DNA from 4 places in the Ferrimonas sp. YFM genome. Region 3 is predicted to be linked to each of the others. Evidence: predicted binding sites of a transcription regulator. Region 3 holds the regulator's gene; each other region holds the start of a gene.
What was found. Region 3 encodes sigma-54, which starts transcription at its own class of promoters, with help from an activator protein. Its sites were predicted from a motif close to GTTGGCACGNNNNTNGNNT; they were not measured.
Positions count from the first base shown of each region.

Region 1: QUE41_RS17830 (DUF4097 family beta strand repeat-containing protein) is a predicted target of sigma-54. The motif match lies at 2,090-2,108, and genes of this name have one in related genera.
Region 2: QUE41_RS03145 (DUF2884 family protein) is a predicted target of sigma-54. The motif match lies at 3,231-3,249, and genes of this name have one in related genera.
Region 4: QUE41_RS05765 (flagellar hook-length control protein FliK) is a predicted target of sigma-54. The motif match lies at 2,347-2,365, and genes of this name have one in related genera.

Region 1 is NZ_AP027368.1:3,870,437-3,875,418, reverse strand. It holds gene QUE41_RS17835 (immune inhibitor A domain-containing protein) at 1-1,802, opposite strand, end outside; gene QUE41_RS17830 (DUF4097 family beta strand repeat-containing protein) at 2,150-2,950, shown strand; gene QUE41_RS17825 (anhydro-N-acetylmuramic acid kinase) at 2,953-4,053, opposite strand; gene QUE41_RS17820 (peptidoglycan DD-metalloendopeptidase family protein) at 4,050-4,982, opposite strand, start outside.
Region 2 is NZ_AP027368.1:658,165-663,146, reverse strand. It holds gene hemW (radical SAM family heme chaperone HemW) at 1-659, shown strand, start outside; gene QUE41_RS03150 (LysR family transcriptional regulator) at 1,286-2,215, opposite strand; gene QUE41_RS03145 (DUF2884 family protein) at 2,387-3,196, opposite strand; gene glsB (glutaminase B) at 3,337-4,251, opposite strand; gene QUE41_RS03135 (50S ribosome-binding protein YggL) at 4,251-4,592, opposite strand; gene trmB (tRNA (guanosine(46)-N7)-methyltransferase TrmB) at 4,602-4,982, opposite strand, start outside.
Region 3 is NZ_AP027368.1:4,203,496-4,208,477, reverse strand. It holds gene pmbA (metalloprotease PmbA) at 1-1,115, shown strand, start outside; gene QUE41_RS19475 (HPr family phosphocarrier protein) at 1,167-1,439, opposite strand; gene rapZ (RNase adapter RapZ) at 1,417-2,283, opposite strand; gene ptsN (PTS IIA-like nitrogen regulatory protein PtsN) at 2,280-2,726, opposite strand; gene hpf (ribosome hibernation promoting factor) at 2,729-3,016, opposite strand; gene QUE41_RS19455 (RNA polymerase factor sigma-54) at 3,040-4,491, opposite strand; gene lptB (LPS export ABC transporter ATP-binding protein) at 4,559-4,982, opposite strand, start outside.
Region 4 is NZ_AP027368.1:1,199,647-1,204,628, reverse strand. It holds gene fliL (flagellar basal body-associated protein FliL) at 1-289, opposite strand, end outside; gene QUE41_RS05765 (flagellar hook-length control protein FliK) at 339-2,273, opposite strand; gene fliJ (flagellar export protein FliJ) at 2,409-2,852, opposite strand; gene fliI (flagellar protein export ATPase FliI) at 2,863-4,203, opposite strand; gene fliH (flagellar assembly protein FliH) at 4,190-4,982, opposite strand, start outside.

The DNA.
Region 1 (4,982 bases), 330 kb from region 3:
TGACGCAGCTGCATGAAGTAGCCATGGCCCGCAGCCGGACGGTAGTTGCTGATGCGGCTGAAGCCGTCCAGGGTCATGGCCTGGGCGGTCTCGCCGCCGCTTTGCCAGACGGTGTCGGCGCCGTTGCTGATCACCAGGTTATCGGCCACAAAGCCGTAGCCCCCTTCAGACTGATCGGTGACATAGCGCAGTCCCAGGGTGATGCGCTGGCCGGCATACTCACTGAGGTCCACCTCGATGGTGATCCAGCCCGCGTCACCTTCGGCGTTGGCGAGGGAGCTGGAGTTGCCGGTGTAGTGGGGGCCCAGATTGGCGTGGTAGGGGTTGACTGTGCTGGCGTAGCTACCGGATACCGGGCTGCCATTGACCAGGATCTGGGCGTAGTCGTAGCCGCTTTCGATCTGCCAGTGGGCCTTGAGGCTCAGCCTGGGGCTGCCGGAGGGCAAGGTCAGGCTGGCTTCGGCGCTGGTGCTGATCTCATGCCCGGCGCCCGAGTAGTACTGCAACTTGCCGCTGTAGGGGCCGTGGAACGCCTCCAACTGGGCCGGCAGTGGCAGGGTCAGCTGATTGATGCCGTCGTGATTGATGGCGCTCACCAGGCTGTGATTGGCCGGGGTCTCGCTCAGGCTGTCCAGTTGGATGTCGGTGTTGTTGATCCAGTTGCCGCCGTAGCGTTTTTGCAGGTAGTCCCGGGCCCAGGCGCTCATGGAGGAGGGCTTGCTGCCTGCTGGGGTGCCGGTCCAGCTGCCGCCGGACATCAGGGACCACATGCCTACGGGAGAGCCGTGTTCGCTGTATTCGAGATCGTACTCGTCCGGCAGACCCAGATCGTGGCCGAACTCGTGGGTACAGACGCCGGCGGCGGCGTCGATGGGCTGAATGGTGTAGCCGAAAACGCTGTATTCGCTGCCGGGGATCGCCCTGGGCTGGTTTCTGCTGTCGAAGACGAAGTAGCGGTGGGACCAGATGGCGTTGTCCCCCAGGTAACCGCCACCGGCCTCTTCGCCGATGCTGGAGTGGAACACCATGATGTGGTCGATGATGCCGTCGGGTTCGTTGACGTTGCCGTCACCGTCCCGGTCGTATTGGTCTTCCTGATCGAACTCACTCAGATCCACGTCGCCGCGGGCCACCAGTTTGGAGACCGCTTCGAACACCAGGTCCGGTACCGCGCTGTCTTTGTCGTCGTCCTTGTGGGCGCCGTAGTGGGCCGCATTGTTGTCGGCGGTAACCCAGTCGAACACTTTGCCGCTGAAATCGAAGCTGCCACCGGACTCCTCGGTGTAGAACTGGCGGGCAGACTGCAGGGTTTGGCCTGTGGGGCCGGGGAAGCCGGTGCTGGAAAACAGCAGCTTGTCGTAGTGGCTGGCGGGATAGCTGGAGTAGTACATCCCGGTGTCCTGGCGCGTCAGGCGATTGTTGTCATGGGGCAGGTCGGGGAAATCCACCAGGATCCCCAGAACCTTGACCGCCTTGCCGCTGTCCTCGGCATTCTGGGTCAGGGTCATCGCCTTGACCAGAGGAGACTTGTGATCCTGGCCGTGATGAAGCGGCGCCAGGGACACCCCATGCTTCAGCGTCTCTGGATTGAAGGCGCCGGCGGTGTATTGCTTGACCTTGGCGTCGATCTCGGCCCGGGTGTGGGAGTCATTAATCTCGCCGCGTTTAGCCATCCAGTATTCGATGCGCTCGGGGTTGATCACCCCAGGATCGGCCAGCTGCACCTGCCTGGGTGCGGCCTGCAGGCTGGAGGCCAGTCCCGCCGTAACCAGGGCGGTGGTCAGTACACTGATTCTTTGCATAGTTTTCCCTAAATAACTTCCTGGGTTTTTGGTGCCGCCTGCCGGCGTCACTCTCGCGTTCCTTAGTATTCGTCTTACCTGGCGCATGAACTCTCAAGGCCCGGCAGACGTTATTGTTGTTTTAATGGATTCTGGCCTGAATGCCCCTTGTCTCCCCGCTCCACTGCGCACCGGTTGGCGAGTGGAAAGGGGGCGGCCAGTTTGGATTCTCACTACTTTGTGGTCTTAATTGCAATCAATTTAGTCACAAGTGAGTTTTAAGTCACCCAAAAACAACAATTTATGTAACAGGCATGACAATTGCTTACATAGCCTGAAGCACAAAAATGACCAAAAGGAGTGTGTCGATGAACGCGTATTCTGTCCTGGCGAGCCTGCCTCTGCTTTGCGCTCTGCCTGTCTGGGCCGATCCCTGTTATCAGGGGCAGGGGCCCAAGGTGATCAGTGAGGCTCTGGATCTGGACGGCATTGAGAGCCTCAGGCTGCGGGCGGGCGCCGGAGCCCTGTCCATTGAAGGCAGTGAGGGCAATCGCATTGAGATGGAGGCCGATGCCTATGTGGGGGAGACCACTGAATACCGCCTGACCCTGGAGCGTCAGGGCGATGAGGCGGTGATCCAGGCTCTGGTGGACGATGACCGTCAGTGCCGCGGGGAGGAGCAGCCCTATATTGATCTGGTGGTCAGGGTCCCTGCCGGCATCAATGTGCACGCCCAAGACGGCTCAGGTCATCTGAAAGTGATGCGGCTGCAGGCCGACCTGCATCTGGAAGATGGGTCCGGCAACGCGGAGATCCTGGGGGTTGGTGGCCGTGCCACCATAGGGGATGGCTCTGGCAATCTGGTGGTGCGTGATATTCAGGGTGAGACCCGAATCGAGGATGGCTCGGGTAACCTGGTGGTCAGCGGCATCAAGGGTGACATTCGCATCGAAGACGGCTCCGGCAACCTCAAGGTGCAGGATGTGCAGGGCGATCTTAGGGTGGATGACGGCTCCGGCAACATCACCATCAGCCAGGTCACCGGCACCGTGACCATCGACGACGGCTCCGGCGACATCCTGGTGGAGCAGGCGGGCGACGTGAAGCTGAAAGACACCGGTTCAGGCTCGGTGGAGCTTTCCGCCGTGGGCCGGGACCGCCTGAAGTAGGGCTAGCCTTTAGGGGTCAAGCTGCCCAGTACTGCGGGGCGGCTGGCACCGGTGGCCGACGGCAGGTTGCCGGGCAGTCCCTCCACGTGGCGCATCGCCAGCCAGGCGAAGGCCATCCCTTCGACCCACTGCGGGGGCACCCCCAGGGCATCCGTGGTCTGGATGCGGTGCTGAGGCAGGGCCTGAGCCAGTTTGCGCACCAGTTGGCCGTTGAAGGCGCCGCCGCCGCACAGATAGAGGGCACAGTCCGGGCTCAGTGCCCGGATCTCGGCGGCCATGGTCTCCACGGTGAACGCCAGCAGGGTTGCCTGGATATCTTCCGGCGCCAGGTTCATGAAGGGCTCCAGCTGGTAATTCAGCCAGGCCTGGTTGAACAGTTCCCGGCCGGTACTCTTGGGCGCGGGCTGGGCAAAGTAGGGGTGAGTCATCAGCCGCTGCAGCAGCTCAGGTTGCAGCTGGCCTTTGGCGGCCATGGCACCGTCGCGGTCGAAGGGCTGCTGAATGTTCTGTCGTGCCCAGGCATCCATCAGGGTGTTGCCCGGGCCGGTGTCGAACCCCAGGACAGGACCGTCATCCCCCGGCAGCCAGGTGATGTTGGCGATGCCGCCGATGTTGACGATGATCCGAGGTTGCTTATCACTGAACAGCGACTGGTGGAAGGCAGGCACCAGAGGGGCCCCTTGTCCTCCCAAGGCGATATCTTTGCGCCTGAAATCCGCGACTACGTCGATGCCGGTTTCCACCGCCATGGTGTTGGGATCCCCCAGCTGCAGGCTGAAGCCGTTGAGTCCCTCAGGCTGGTGTCGCACGGTCTGGCCGTGGCTGCCGATGGCGCGGATATCTTTCGGGGCCAGGCCACTGCTCTTCAGCACGCCGTGAACCGCCTGAGCGAAGGCCCGGCCCACCTGGCGATCCACATGGCCCAATCGGTTCACCTCATCTTCACCTGTGCTGCACAGCCGATGCAGTTGCTCCAGCAGGTGGGGTTCATACTCATGGGTGTGACTGGCCACCATCACCGGGTGACCCTCCTGGAACTCAACCAGTACCGCATCGATGCCGTCCATGCTGGTGCCGGACATCAGACCTATGTATCTGCTCATTGCATTGCCACCATGATCTGTTGACGATGTGCCAGTACCGCAAGCTGCTCCTCGGCATACTGGAGGAAGGCGGTCCTGTCTTTCTTGGCGATGTCTGCCGCTTCCGGCAGCTTCACCTTACGAGGATTGCGGTGTACGCCGTTGACCAGAAACTCGTAGTGCAGGTGAGCGCCGGTTACCCGGCCTGTGGCGCCCAGAAGGCCGATGGTCTGACCCTGACGGACCCGCTGACCCTGTTTCACTTTACGCTTACTCAGGTGCAGGTATTTGGTGACGTACTTGCCGCCGTGCTGGATGAACACATAGTTGCCATTCAGCTTATTGTAGGCGGACTTGATCACCTTGCCGTCACCGGCGGCCATGATGGGGGTGCCCACCGGGGCCACATAATCGGTGCCGTTGTGGGGGCGGACCCGTTTGGTGACCGGGTGCAGGCGGCGCGGGTTGAAGTTGGAGCTGACGTAGTTGAACTGAACCGGGGCGCGCAGGAAGGCTTTGCGCATCGCCTTGCCCTTATCGGAATAGTAGTTGCCGTCGCTGTGGCGCACCGCCCGGAAGGTGTCGCCCTGGTTGGTGAATTCTGCCGCCAGGATCTTACCGTCTGCCACATAGTGTCCGTCGATGTACTCCTCTTCATAGAGCACGGAGAAGCGGTCGCCTTCGCGAATGTCCAGGGCGAAATCGATGTCCCAGCCGAAGATCCCCGCCAGGCTCATGATCTGGTTGGGCGTCATGCCGGCGTTCACGGCGGCGTTCCAGAAGTTGCTGGTGATCTCCGCTGAGGCGAAGCCGGTGCGAATCTCCACCTCTTTATGGTCCAGGCGCTCCTGATAGCCCTCCTGTGTGGCAGTGACCACCAGGGTGGTGCGACCATCGATGGCGTAGCTGAGCCGTTTCAGCTCGCCCTGGTCGTCCCGGCCCAGCTGGAT
Region 2 (4,982 bases), 1.1 Mb from region 3:
ACCTGATGCATGGACTTCCGGATCAGAGTGTGGAAGACGCCCTGTATGATCTGCGCCAGGCGATCGCTCAGGATACGGTTCACCTCTCCTGGTATCAGCTCACCATAGAGCCCAACACCCAGTTCGCCTCCCGCCCCCCTCAGCTGCCTGAGGAGGAGGTACAGTGGCAGATCTTCGAGCAGGGACGGGAAATGCTGCTGGCGGCAGGCTATGAGCAGTATGAGATCTCCGCCTGGGCCAAGCCCGGCTTCCGCTGTGAGCATAACCTCAACTACTGGCGCTTCGGCGATTACCTGGGGATCGGCTGCGGCGCCCACGGCAAGATCACCCAGCCCCTCACTGGCCAGGTTCTGAGAACGGTGAAGGTGAAACACCCTGCCGGTTTCCTCGACCGGAACAGAGAGTTTATGGATGTCTGCTCCAGAGTCGAGGAGGAGGACTTCGCCCTGGAGTACTACATGAACCGGCTGAGACTGATGGAGAGTATGCCGGTGGCAGAGCTCACGCAGCGTACTCCGCTGACCCTGGCACAGGTTCGGCCACTGCTGGAGCAGGCCAGAGAGCGGGGGCTTATCCACCTGGATGATGAAACCATGGGGCTGACCGAACAGGGGCATCGCTACCTGAATGAGCTGCTTGCCATGTTCCTGCCAGACTGACTCTGCAGCCGACCTCCCTGACAGAACGCCAAAACCCTTCGACACTTGTTCATCTCAGCAAACAATAGTTCGTCGATCTCAACAGATGTTGGCGTTCAGCCAAAGAAGCGGATGTTGGTGTTCAGCCAAAGAAAAAGGGAGAGCCTTTCGGCTCTCCCATCTCTTGTTATTATGCTGGGCTCAATTATTTTGTTTTTGACGCTGCCCATCGCCCGTCTACCGCTCTCCAAGGCTCTTTGGCCTTTATTTGTAGGGTACGGAGGAGGTAATCTTTCGTCTGAAAAATGCCCCGGATATTGCCGGGGCCAAAATTCCAGATGATGGATTTCAATAATCCTGTGATGGAGAACCGCGAGGTGACTCGCCACCACTCAGTGAGGTCAAACGGCTGGCTTAATGGAGGGGTCAATTCCATAAAGCTTTAACCTCAACTGATGTGGCCATTGTATTCATATAAGAACAATTGACAAGGGGTCGGCAGTTAACAATTCCACCAAAACGCAACATTTTTGCAAAATCAGGTTCAGGATTGAGCAGGGCACACTTTAAAAATCAACAGCTTAAGTGCCGAACCCCCTGCGAACCACGGCTATGTTCCGTATTGAGAACAATGTTTTCGCCAGGGGCTACAATAACAGGGCCAATTTGCGATCCCAGCGTGGCACTTCGCCCAGGCTCTCCTTCACAAAGTCGGTGAAGGCACGCACCTTGGGGGCCAGGTTCTGGCGTCTGGGGTAGACCGCCTGCAGGGCAAGGGGGTGAGTCAGGCTCCACTCGGTCAGGATAGGAATAAGTTCCCCCTCCTGCAGTTCATTGTCCAGCAGGTAGGTGGAGAGATAGACAATGCCCAGCCCCTTCTTGGCCACCTCTTTCAGTGCCGGCGCATCATCCACCCGGTAGTTCCCCTTGACCGGAATCTTCTTCTCGTCGGCCCCCCGCTTAAACTCCCACACCGCATGCTCATACCACTCGCTCTTATAGACCAGGCAGTTGTGCTGAACCAGATCATCAGGGGTGGAGGGAACGCCGTGCTTGGCCAGATAGTCGGGAGAAGCCACCAGAACGAAGCGACAGTCCATCAAGGGCCTGGCCACCATCCCCAGGGGCAGCTGTTCAGACATGGTAAGCAACAGGTCCAGCCCTTCGTTGACCACATCTACCTTGTGATCCAGGAAGCTTATCTCCAGCTCCAGGTTGGGGTAGCGGGCCATAAAGTCGGGGATCAGAGGCATCAGGTGCATGGAGCCAAAGGCCTGGGTAATGCCCACCCGAAGCACGCCGCGAATCTCATCGTGCAGACTCTGGACGTTGGCAACGGCAGAGTCCACCTCACGAATAATGGACTCACCATGACGGTAGAGGGTCTCCCCCGCCTCAGTCAGGCTCAGAGAGCGCGTGGTGCGCTGCACCAGTTGGACGCCAAGCTGTTGTTCCAGCTGACTTACCTGGCTACTTACCTTGGATTTTGAAATGCCCAGGCGGCGGGCGGCGGCAGAAAAGCCCTGGGCACGCACTACATGGGTATAGATAACTATGGGTTCTAACAGCTCACGCATATCACTCTCCGGTTAACCCATACATTGAACCCTTTTAGAAAACAAAAAAAAAGCGGCAAATGCAGGTATGCCGCAAAGAGTGGAGATTGGATCAACTTTTTGGGGAGTAGATTGTCCGCTGTAGCGAACTGAATTTAGAGGGGACAGCCTGCCTGCCCCCGTGGAGTGAACTTAGTACCAGCGGTAGGCCAGTTTGTCCGCTTTTACATCCAGCTGGTCAAAAGGCTCGAGTTCGGGGATCTGCTGCAGCAACTGATTTTCCATCTCATCCAGCTGCTGCCAGCTGCGGCACAGCTCTTCGGCCTGAGCTTCCAGGACCTGTTCCTGGCCGGCGAAGCGCTGCTCCAACTCTTCTCCCATACGCTCCATACGCTCGCCGAAGGCTTCCATCTTGGCTTCGAAGCCCTCACCTTCTCCGTTAACCATGGCGGAGCCCATCTGCATCATGATCGCTCCCATGGATTGGGTGATGGCAGTCTCCAGCTGACGTTCGAACTCCTGGTCGAACTGGTCACCAAACTGATCGAAGTCACCGCTCACCAGACGGTAGGAGCCGTCATCCAGGGCGATCTTCTCCCGCACCGACTGAGCCAGGGTATCGGCGACATCACGCAGGTTGTTCATGTCCACGCCCAGTTCGGCAAACTCGGTGGCCACCGCATCCAGGGCGATACTGGCCATCTCCAGCGCCTTCTCAATCACCTCCATGGTGGCGGGCATCTGGTTGTAGACCGCCAGCTGGAAATCATTCATGGCGTCCTGCTGACTGCCATCTAAGGAAACACTGTCTCCTTCAACCCACAGTCGGCCATCTTCAAACAGATACAGGGTGCGCCCCTTCTCCATCACCTCCAGCTTGGTGTCGCTGATCACCAGATCATGGTTGAAGGAGAAATCACACTGCTGGTTTTGGGCCAGGGCGGCACCGGAGGCCAGGGTGGAGGACAGCATCACGGCGGCGGCAACTTTGGACAATGACATTACTCAGCTCCTTTGAATTGGATATGCCTGGGTAATGCCAATATTGGGCCAATAGTATAAGTCACTGATATTTATATAGTTGACTTGAAATGGGAGAGGGCTTGGTAGGAATGCTCACCAGAATGTGGTGAGAATCGCCATCAGAAGATGGAGCGGCCAAGGCGTTTGGCCAGCAACTCCAGCATCCGGGTTCCCGCCAGAGAGTTACCCGAAGGGTCAAGCTCCGGAGACCATACGCAAACACTGAGTTCGCCAGGCACTACAGCCACAATGCCACCGCCGACGCCACTCTTGCCAGGCATGCCAACACGATAGGCAAACTCCCCGGCCCCGTCATAGAGACCGCAGGTTGCCAGCAGGGCATTCACCTGACGGCTCTGACGCTCGCTGATCATCCGTCTGCCACCCAGGCAGACCCCCTTGTTGGCCAGGAAGAAAAACGCCCGAGCCAGATCGGCGCAGCTCATGCGGATGGCGCAGTGGTTGAAGTAGCTCTTCATCACCACATCCACTTCGTTGTGGAAGTTGCCGAAGGATTTCATCAGATAGCAGATCGCCGCATTACGGGCCGAGTGTTCATACTCGGAGCGGGCCACTGCCTTGTCGCAGACGATGTGCTCATTGCCGGAGAGCTCGCGAACCAGCTCCAGCATCCGGTGCTTGGGCGCACTCAGCCGTCCCTGGAGCATGTCGCTCACCACCAGGGCGCCCGCGTTGATGAAGGGATTTCTGGGAATACCGTGCTCAAACTCCAGCTGAACCAGGGAGTTGAACGGGTTACCCGAGGGCTCCTTGCCCACTCGTTTCCACAGCTCCTCCTCCTCATACAGACTCATGGCCTGAATCAGGGAAAACACCTTGGAGATACTCTGAATGGAGAAGGGCTCAAGATAGTCACCGGTCCCCAGCATCTCTCCATCTGCGGTGCAGATGGCGATGCCGAGGCGGTTGGCGGGCACCCCGGCCAGAGCCGGGATGTAGTCCGCCACCTGACCCCGCCCGATAAGGGGCAGGGCTTCTTCGTGGATGCTTTGCAGCAGAGCCAGGTCGGGCATCAGCCCCACCAGATGTCGTACAGCTCGGAAGCCTTAACCTCGGTCACCGGCTTGTCGGCGAAGAACTTCTCTACCGCCTGACGGTGCTCGTCGGTGCACTTGCCCAGCTTCTGGGTGCAGACGATGCCGTCCCAGGCTTTGTGGCCGCCACCGCTGTAACCCAGCTTCAGAGGCTCGATCACCTCCTCAATCAGCTGATCCACCAGGGCGTCGATCTGCTCTTCGGTCACATCGTCGTTGAAGCGCCAGCTCAGGTCGAAACCCAGCTCCTGGAACTCGTCTACACGCAGCTTCTTGCGCAGGCGGCGGCTACGGTTCTTGGCGGTTGGAATGGTGGTCATAATGCTCTCCTATTTGTTTCGAGCAAAGATAAGGTCCCAGACACCGTGACCCAGGCGTTGGCCACGGGCTTCAAACTTGGTCAGGGGACGAAAATCGGGACGGGGCACAAAGTCCTTCTCGGCGGTGTTGGTAAAGCCCGGGGCTTCACTCATCTCCTCCAGCATATGCTCGGCATAGTGCTCCCAGTCGGTCGCCATATGGAATACGCCGCCCATCTTAAGCTTATTGCGCACCGATTCAATGAATTCCGGCTGAACAATGCGGCGCTTATGGTGACGCTTCTTGTGCCAGGGATCAGGGAAGTACAGCTGTACCCGGTCCAGGCTGGCATCAGGGATGCAATCGGCCAGGATCTCCACCGCGTCGTGTTCAAACACGCGCAGGTTGGT
Region 3 (4,982 bases):
CCACCTCGGACCTCAGTGCCCAGGCGATTGTCGATGCGGTGCGGGCCGCCGATGGCATCGCCCGACATACCACGGCGGACCAGCATAACGGCCTGGCCGAAGCCGAACTGATGCCTACGTCGCTTCCTGACCTGGATCTCTACCACCCCCATGCCCTGACCCCGGAGGAGGGGATCGATCTGGCGGCCCGTTGTGAACAGGCGGCCCTGGAGAGCGACCACGGCATCGAGATGTCCGACGGTGCCAGCTGCAACAGCCACGCCGGCATCAAGGTGTACGGCAACAGCCATGGCTTTATCGGCAGCTATGCTTCCTCCCGCCACAGCCTCTCCTGTGTGCTGATCGGCAAGGATGAGCAGGGGATGGAGCGAGACTATGACTACACCGTGGGGCGTCGATTTGGCGATCTGGTGAACCCGGAGGCCCTGGGCATCAGCGCCGCCGCTAAGGTCAGCGCCCGTCTGGGTGCGCGCAAGATCGACACCTGCGAAGTGCCAGTGCTGTTCTCCGCCGAGACCGCCACCGGCCTGGTGGGTCACCTGGTGGGCGCCATCAGCGGTGCGTCACTCTATCGTCAGTCCTCCTTCCTGCTGGACAGCCTAGGCACCGAGATTCTGCCCCAGTGGTTCTCAATCGAAGAGAATCCTCATCTGCCCGTGGGCCTGGCCAGCGCTCCCTTCGATGGGGAGGGTGTGGCCACCCGTGCCCGGCAGATTGTCCGTGACGGCGTACTGGAGTCCTACCTGCTGACCGCTTACTCCGCCCGCCGCCTGGGGATGACCACCACGGGTCACGCCGGTGGCATCTACAACTGGCAACTGGCCAGCAATGGCGGCGATCTGGCCTCCATGCTGAAGCAGATGGGCACCGGCCTGTATGTGACCGAGCTGATGGGCCATGGTGTGAACGGCGTGACCGGTGATTACTCCCGTGGCGCCGCCGGCTTCTGGGTGGAGAACGGCATCATCCAGTATCCGGTGCACGAGATCACCATCGCCGGTAACCTGAAGCAGATGTACCGGGATATGGTGGCGGTGGGCACAGATGTGGATCCCCGCACCAGCATCAAGACGGGGTCCATCCTGCTGAGCGCCATGAAGGTGGCCGGTAACTGATTGGGGACCTAGTGTCGAAAAACAAAAAACCGGAGCCAGGCTCCGGTTTTTTTATTCTGATTCGTCGAATCGCCCGCTGAACAGTTGGGTGACCGCTTCCAGGGCGGGCTCGGCGTCCTGGCCTTCGCAGATCACCGTCACCTCCTGTCCCTGACAGGTTTGCAGCATCAGCAGCCCCAGCACGCTGTCGGCACTGGCGCTCTGGTCTCCATGGACCACCTGAATGTGGGCGTCGTAGTTGTGGGCCAGCTGCGCCAGCCGGGTGGCGGCGCGGGCGTGCAGGCCCAGCTTGTTGACCACCTTAAGGGTTCTTGTCAGCTTCACGTTTGTCCAGTTCACGATGACGGACCGAGGTCTGCTTCTGCCGCTGGCGGAAGCGTTGCTCCAGCTGTTCGGCGATGTAGACGCTGCGGTGCTGGCCGCCGGTACAGCCGATGGCGATGGTCAGGTAGGCGCGGTTGTTGCGCTCCAGCATCGGCAGCCAGTTGAGCAGAAAGTTTTCGGTGTGTTCGATAAAGCGCGCCACCATCCACTCCTTGGCGAAGTAGCGCTGCACCGGCTTGTCCAGGCCGGTGAGGGGACGCAGGGCGGGATCCCAGTGAGGGTTGGGCAGAAAGCGTACGTCGAACACGTAGTCCGCATCCTTGGGGATGCCATGCTTGAATCCGAAGGACTCAAACACCAGCAGCAGTTCCCGTTCCGCCTGCCCCAGCAGTCGGGTACGCATCTCGTCGGCCAACTGATGGACCGACAGGCCATCGGTCATGAAACTGTGGTCGGCCAGGTCGCGAATGGGGGCCAGCAGTTGGGTCTCTGAGGCGATCGCCTCCGCCAGGGAAGTGCCGCTGCGCGACAGGGGATGCAGTCTGCGGGTCTCGCTGTAGCGCTTGATCAGGCTGGCATCCGACGCATCCAGGAAGTAGATCTGTCGCTCGATGGAATCCGGCAGGTGCTTGAGTATCTCAGGAATCTGTTCCGCCTGGTCCGGCAGGTTGCGGATGTCCAGGCTGACCGCCAGGGTGTCGCATTGATCCAGCATCTCCTCCACCAGGGAGGGCAGCATCACCGCGGGCAGGTTGTCGACACAGTAGCAGCCCAGGTCTTCGAGGACCCGGAGGGCGACGGATTTGCCGGCACCGGAACGTCCGGAGAGGATGATCAGTTTCACGAGGTCACCAGGGCATAGAGCTCAGAGTCATTGCTGCATTTGCGCAGTGCCCGGCAGGTCTCTTTGTCCTGCAGGGTCTTGGCCATGGCGGCCAGAGTGGCCAGGTGCTCCTGTACGGCGTCCTCGGGGACAAACAGGGCAAACAGCAGGTCCACTGGCTTGCCATCGATGGCGTCGAAGGGGATCGCTTCGTCGCACTTGATGAACACGGCGATGGGGCGCTCGATGTTCGCCAGCCGGCCATGGGGCAGGGCGATTCCCTTGCCGATGCCGGTGCTGCCCATCCTCTCCCTGGCCAGCAGGCTTTCGAACAGCTGCTGGGGGTTGAGACTGCCGTGATGCTCGCCCGCCAGTTGGGAGATCATCTCCAGGGCGCGCTTTTTGCTAAGGCCCGGAGCGGCGATGGTGGCGCACTCCGGGCTGAGTAACGTGGTTATGTCCATGATTAATGGCGTGAAATTTTCTCTTTATGCTTGATAACCTGACGGTCCAGCTTGTCGATCAGGCCGTCGATGGCAGCGTACATGTTGTCGTGGTGGTGGGTCGCGTACACTTCGCGGCCACTCAGGTTCAGTTTGGCTTCGGCGGTTTGCTGTGCTTTCTCCACATTCAGCACCACGTAGACATTGGAGATATGGTCAAAGTGGCGCTCCAGCTTGTCGAACTTGGTGTGCACATAATCTCTCAGAGCGGTTGTGATCTCGACGTGATGACCGGTCAGATTGATTTGCATATAGGTTCCTCCTTTTTTGCTGGTTACAGCTGTTTCCGCTGATTGGATGGAGCTATGCCCAGGGCTTCCCTGTACTTGGCGATGGTCCGTCTCGCCACCTTGATTCCCTGTTCTGCCAGCAGCTCCGCCATTTTGCTGTCACTGAGAGGTTTTTTAGGATTCTCAGCAGCAACCAATTTTTTAATTAAAGCACGAATTGCCGTGGATGAGCACTCGCCGCCACTGTCGGTGCTGACGTGGCTGGAAAAGAAGTATTTCAGCTCGAAGATGCCACGGGGCGTATGCATGTATTTCTGGGTGGTCACCCGGGAGATAGTGGACTCGTGCATGTCCACCGCTTCCGCCACATCGTTGAGCACCATGGGCTTCATCGCCTCGTCACCATACTCCAGGAAGCCTTGCTGGAACTGGACGATGCAGTTGGCCACCTTGAGCAGGGTGTCGTTGCGGCTCTCCAGGCTCTTCAGGAACCACTTGGCTTCCTGCAGGTGACCGCGAACGAATTGGCTGTCTGCCTGATTGCGGCTGTTGCGGCTCAGGGCCGCATACTGTTCGTTGATGCGGATCTTGGGCATGGTGTCCGGATTGAGTTCCACTACCCAGCGCCCCTTGCGCTTGGAGACCGCCACATCGGGAATCACGTACTGGTCGTTATCGCTGACCAGGGCGCTGCCGGGACGCGGGTTGAGGGTCTGGATCAGCTCCATCGCCTCTTTGAGCTCCTCCTCCTTGAGGCGGGTCTTGCGCATCAGGCCGCGGAAGTCGCGATTGGCCAGCAGATCCATGTGCTCCTGGATCAGCATCCTGGCCTCTGCCAGCCAGGGGGTTCCCCCATCAAACTGACTCAGTTGCACCAGCAGGCACTCGGCCAGATCCCGGGCACAGACGCCCACAGGATCGAATCGTTGCACCCGCTTGAGCACCGCTTCCACCTCGTCCAGCTCCACCTCATCGTCGCCCATGGCTTCGAGAATGTCTTCGGCGGTCTGGGTCAGGTAGCCGCGTTCGTCGGTGGCATCAATGATGGCCACCGCGATGGCGCGGTCGGTATCGGACATGGGGGTCAGTTCCATCTGCCACAGCAGATGGCTTTGAAGGCTGTCGCCGGTGCTGCCCTGAAAGGGCATGTCGTCTTCCCGGCTGGACATGGGGGCCGGGGAGGAGGTGTAGTATTCGTCCCAGGAGGTGTCGACCTGAAGGTCATCGGGCATGTCGGTCTGACTCAGGGCCTCGCTGGTGTCCAGGCTGGCGGCTTCCGGAGCGGGCTCCAACTCATCCCGGGTGGCGGTGTCCGGGGTGTCGGGGACGGCTGGGCTGAGATCCTCCTCGACCTCAAGCAGGGGGTTGGCATCCAGAGCCTCCTGAATCTCCTGTTGGAGATCCAGCGTCGACAGTTGCAGCAGGCGAATGGCCTGTTGCAACTGCGGGGTCATGGTGAGCTGCTGTCCCAGCTTTAGCTGTAGAGAAGTCTTCATTTACAACAACCTGTCCTTATTCCTTCTTGTTATTTCCGGTTGTATTCCTGGTCGGGAGTTCAAATTACTATAGCTTGAACTGGTCGCCCAAGTATACCGAGCGCACCAGCTTGTTCTCTAGGATGGCGGCGGGTTCACCCTGGGCGATCAGCTCGCCGTGGCTGACGATGTAGGCGTGTTCACAGACGTCCAGAGTCTCCCGAACATTGTGGTCGGTGATCAGTACGCCCAGGCCGCGATCTCTCAGGTGCTGGATGATCTTCTTGATGTCGATCACCGAGATGGGGTCGACGCCGGCGAAGGGCTCGTCCAGCAGGATGAACTTGGGATCGGCAGCCAGGGCCCGGGCGATCTCTACCCGGCGGCGCTCGCCGCCGGACAGGCTCATTCCCAGGCTGTCGCGGATGTGGGTGATGTTGAACTCCTCCAGAAGCTGTTCCAGCTTCTCTACCCGCTGGGACTGGCTCAGGCCCTTGCGGGTCTGCAGCACC
Region 4 (4,982 bases), 1.7 Mb from region 3:
GAACCTGGATCTGCACCTTAATCTGCACCAGGTAGCTGCGCTTCTCGCCGGGCAGATTGAACAGGAACGGCCGTGGCATCCCCACGTAAAGGGCATCCCCCGGGGTCAGCGGTGTACTGATCTCCACCTGCTCGGCACCCTCTTCACCGTCATCACTGAGAAACATCACCACACCCGCCACCAGGGCGGCCAACAGGACGCCGGCACCGGCGATGATGGCGATCATCATCCACTTGGGGCGCTTTTTCGGCTCGTTCACTTCCAGTTGCAGGGACTCTTCTTCTGCCATGTTGTCAGTCCGTCTTCTCTAAAACCTGTTCAGGGTAACATACCCCGAATTATGCGTAATAATCGATACCGCCATCGGCGTTGCGGCCGGTCATTTGCTGGACAGTGACCAGGGCCTCATCACTGGCTTCCACCATGCCGTCTGCGCCGGAGCCTGAACCGTCACCGCTGCCGTCGCCCTCCTGGGCACCGGCCTGGCCGCTGCCGCCATGGCTGACCTGGGTGTCGGCCAGGGTGATGCCTTGCTGAGCCAGCATCTCCCTGAGACGGGGCAATGCCTGCTCCACCATCTCCCGGGTCTGGGCCTGCTGGGTATGCAGTTGCACCTGAGCCTGGTCGCCGTTCATCTGAATCTTGATCTGCAGGGCACCCAGCTCCGGCGGATCCAGGCGAATCTCCGCCTGGTTGGTGCGGCTGTTGATCATCATCATCATCCGCTCACGCAGCTCTGGCGCCATCCGCTCTGCGGCGACCGGCTGTCGCAGGGCGGCCTGCTGAGCCTCAGCCTGGGCGGGTCTGGCCGCCTCTGGGGTTCTGCCATGCTGGAGTCGATGGGCGGTGTCCAGCTCCAGCCCCTCACCCTGCTCTGTGGTGGCCGCCACAGGCACGGCCTCCGGCAATTGAGGCTGCAGCGTCATCTCTGCGGTGCCCTGGGCGGTGCGCAGCCCAGATTCGGCTTTGGCCTGAGCCCCCTGCAGGGCATTGACCTCTTTGGCCAGCTCTGGGTCCAGTTTCTCCCCGGCCAGCTTCTGACTGACAGGGGCCTGACTCATGGCGCCGGTATCACCCTGGGCCTGGCGGGTGGCCGCGTCCAGCTTCTGAGGCTGGGGCTCTCCCTCGAGCTTGCTCTGAACCTCGCGGCTGCCTTGCAGCTGGGCCAGCAGCTCACTGCCTGAGAGCGCCCTGGGCCCCTCTTTAGCCCCGGTCTTGGGGGAGTCCTTGCCATCCGCCGCTTGAGGCGTTTCCGGTTTGCCGCCTGGCTGAGCCCCCAGGGCCTCGGCCAGCGCCTTTTTGGTCACCGCCCTTGGGCTGTCGCTGGCCGCGGCCAGCTCTTCGCCCTCGACCAGTTCGCCGTCACTTTGCTTGAGCACAGCGAAGGGCGAAGCCTCGGTCTTAGCCTGGTCAGGTTGACCCTCGGCCTTGGTGTCCACCGGTTTCTCTGCAGGCAACTGCCCCACGGCTTTGTGTTCGGCAACCTTATCCTGAAGCCCCTCTCCTTCCGGTTCTACCGAGGGGGCAGCGTCCGATTTGACGGAAGCGACCGCGGCGATGCCGGAACGGCTTTCCAAACCCTGTTCAGACGCGCCTCTTCTGGGTTTGGCCTGGGCGGCAACGCCCTGACCTGGGGCTTCCGCCTTCGGATGTTCGCTGTCGGCGGTTGGGTGCCCCTTAATGGGGTCCACCCTGTCCATGGGAGGCTGTTTCCCCTCACCACCAGCTTGAGCGGCCTTGGCGGCCACCTGTTCGGTTTCGGTGGCGGCGGTCAGTGTGCCCGGCTCAACCTCCTCAGGCGCTGGCACCCCACTCCCCTGGGTGTTGCCGGGGGCAGATTGTTGCCGCTCCGGGTCAGCCTGGGTTGCCACCTTGGGCTCGATGGCGGCAAAGGGATCCCGCGGCTCAGATGCTGCGGCCTGCTCGTCACCTGCGTCTTCGGTCGGCACCACCTGAGTAAGGAGAGGCCCCTTCCCTTCAGCCTGAGTCTGCTGTTGCTCTTCACCCTGAGGCGTCACCTGGGCATCAGCCGCGCCCTTTGCCTCAGAGGACCCGGCAGGCGCCTCTGCGTTTTCCGCTTCGGAAACTTCCTGCGAAGCACCTGATATTTCATCGGGTTGCTCGTCTGTCGCCTGGGGCTGCGACAGCGGGCTTTGACCGGCTTCTGTCGCATTGGCCAGCGCCGCCTCGAAGCCGTCGTCGGACGAACCCTTTGAGGTGGGGGCGGTGCTGAGCACCGAGGGGGTCTGTGTGACCTGCAGTCGAGCTTCCATGGGTCGTTACAACTCCTGGCTGACAATGGAACCGGCAGAGGCCGGTGACGGCTCTACGTTAATGCCAAGTTAAGAGCAAACTTCGTGCCACAACTCCCAACTGCCGCCAAAAGACTGAATTGAACTCTGAAGGCCCTACGACTGACGCCGGAGATACTGCTGTAGGGCAAACTCGTCCAGCTCCACCTGCTCCTGTTTGTCCGCCCGGGCGCGACGCCGGGCGTGCTCCTTGTCGATGAGCAGCGCCAGGGCCTTCTGCTTCTGCTGTATCTTCTGCCACTGCTGCTGGAACTGGCCCACCGCCTGATCCGCGGCCTGGATCTGCTGATGCTGCTGATCGATGGCGCCATCGAGGCGGGCAACAAAGTGGTAGTACTGCTGGTAATGGTTGGCCGCCAGTTTGTCGCCGGTCTTCTCCGCCGCCTGACGCACATAGTCCATGCGAAAGGCTTCCAGGCTCTTAAGTTGCTCCCGCAGGGCGTTGGCCTGGGACTGGGCACTGCGCAGCTGCAACTGGGCCGCTTCCAGCTCCCTGTCCGCCAGTTCCAGTACCTTTGCCAGCTGCTTGGGATCCGCCATGGTTCAGCCCCTAGTACTTGCAGTTGGCCGCAAGCCGGGCCAGCTGTTCCAGGCTCTCGGTGTAGTTGGCCGGGCGGCGCATCTCCTGGCGCAGGAAGGCGTTGAAGGCCGGCTGCATGGCGATCGCCTTGTCCACCTTGGGGTCGGAGCCCTGGGAGTAGGCGCCGATGGCGATCAGGTCCTGGTTCTGACGGTAGGCGGACCACAGCTGTTTGATCATCTGGGCGGCGGTCTGGTGCAGCTGTTCGGTGACCATGGGCATCACCCGGCTGATGGACGCCTCGATGTCGATGGCCGGGTAGTGGCCGCTCTCCGCCAATTGTCGGGAGAGAACGATGTGGCCGTCGAGAATGGCCCGGGAGGCATCGGCAATGGGATCCTGCTGGTCGTCACCCTCGGTCAGTACGGTATAGAACGCGGTGATGCTGCCCTGTCCCGGGCCGCCGTTGCCGGCGCGCTCCACCAGCTTGGGCAGTTTGGCGAACACCGAGGGCGGGTAGCCCTTGGTGGCCGGTGGTTCACCGATGGCCAGGGCGATCTCCCGCTGCGCCTGGGCGTAACGGGTCAAAGAGTCCATCAGCAGCAGGGTGTTCTTGCCACAGTCACGGAAGTACTCGGCGATGCGGGTGGCGGTTTCACAGGCGCGCAGGCGCATCATCGGGCTGTTGTCCGCCGGGGCGGCCACCACCACGGAGCGGGCCCGGCCTTCGGGGCCGAGGATCTCCTCGATGAACTCCTTCACCTCGCGGCCACGTTCACCCACCAGGCCCACCACAATGACGTCGGCGTTGGTGCCTCGGGTCATCATCCCCAGCAGCACCGACTTGCCCACACCGGAACCGGCAAACAGCCCCATGCGCTGCCCCTGGCCCACGGTCAGCAGGGCATTGATGGTGCGCACCCCGGTGTCGATGGGCTGACTGATGGCCCGGCGGGCCATGGGGTTGAGCAGAGGAGCACTGTGGGCGGCGCGGTGGCGGGTCTTTAAGGGACCCAGACCATCGATGGGCTCACCATTGCCGTCGATGACCCGGCCCAGCAGGGCATCGCCAACGGCCAGACCGCGACGGCCACCGATGGGGGTGACCTTGGCACCGGGCAGCACCCCCTTCATCTCTTCGATGGGCATCAGGTAGAGCAGTTGGTCGTCGAAACCCACCACTTCGGCGAGGATCTCACCGGAGAGGGTATCGATGGAGCAGAGGGAGCCCACAGGGGCGCGGCAGCCTACGGCCTCCAGGGTCAGGCCCACCACCCGCAGCAGCTGGCCTGAGGCCACCGGCTTGTTGCTGGCTACATTGTAGTGCCAGGCCTTCAGCCGCTGGGTGAGTCGTTGACTACGCTGCTCCATGACCCGGGCTCTCCTGGGCAGTGGCGCCGTCGGCGTCAACCTCGGCGTCGGCAGCCTGAGTGGTGGTGTCCGCCGGTTCTGAAGACGGGCCGGCTTGGTCCGGCGCATCGTTCACCTCGGGCTGAGGCGGCACACTCTGGAACTGGGGATAGGCAGGCTCATCCACCGCGGGACGAGGCTGATTGATAAACTGATTGAAGATGGTCTCGATGCGCTCCGCCAGGGGCATGGCCACCTCGGAGCGTTGGGTCAGCACCTTGAGGCTGCCCCGGCTGAGGCTAGGCTCCAGCTCAAGCTGCCAGTGGCGGCGCGTCAGCTCCTCATCGCCGTAGCTGTCGCGCACCAACTGAAGATCCTCGGCGCACAGCTGGATGGTGACCTTCTGATCCCGGCTGGGCAGGGCATCCATCGCCTGACGCAGGGCCAGCAGCAGCGGTTCCGACTGAGTTTTCACCTCACAGCCGATCACCGCCCGGGCCAGATGCTGGGTCAGTTCCACCAGCTCCTGTTCCACCTGGTTGTCCACCGCCTGCAGGGGCGCCACCAGTTGGTTCAGCAGGGCATCGAGCTGGGCCATCTGAGCCTGGATGCGGGCCCTGCCCTCCTCCAGACCCTGCTCCAGGCCCTGTTCATAACCTTGGGTGTGGCCCTCTTCCAGGCCCTTGAGACGACCCTCTTCCAGACCCTTCTGGGTCCCCTGGTTGAGGCCTTCGTCATAACCTTCCTGACGGGCGTCTTCACGGAGGGATTCGATCTCCGCCAGGGTCGGAGGCGCCGGA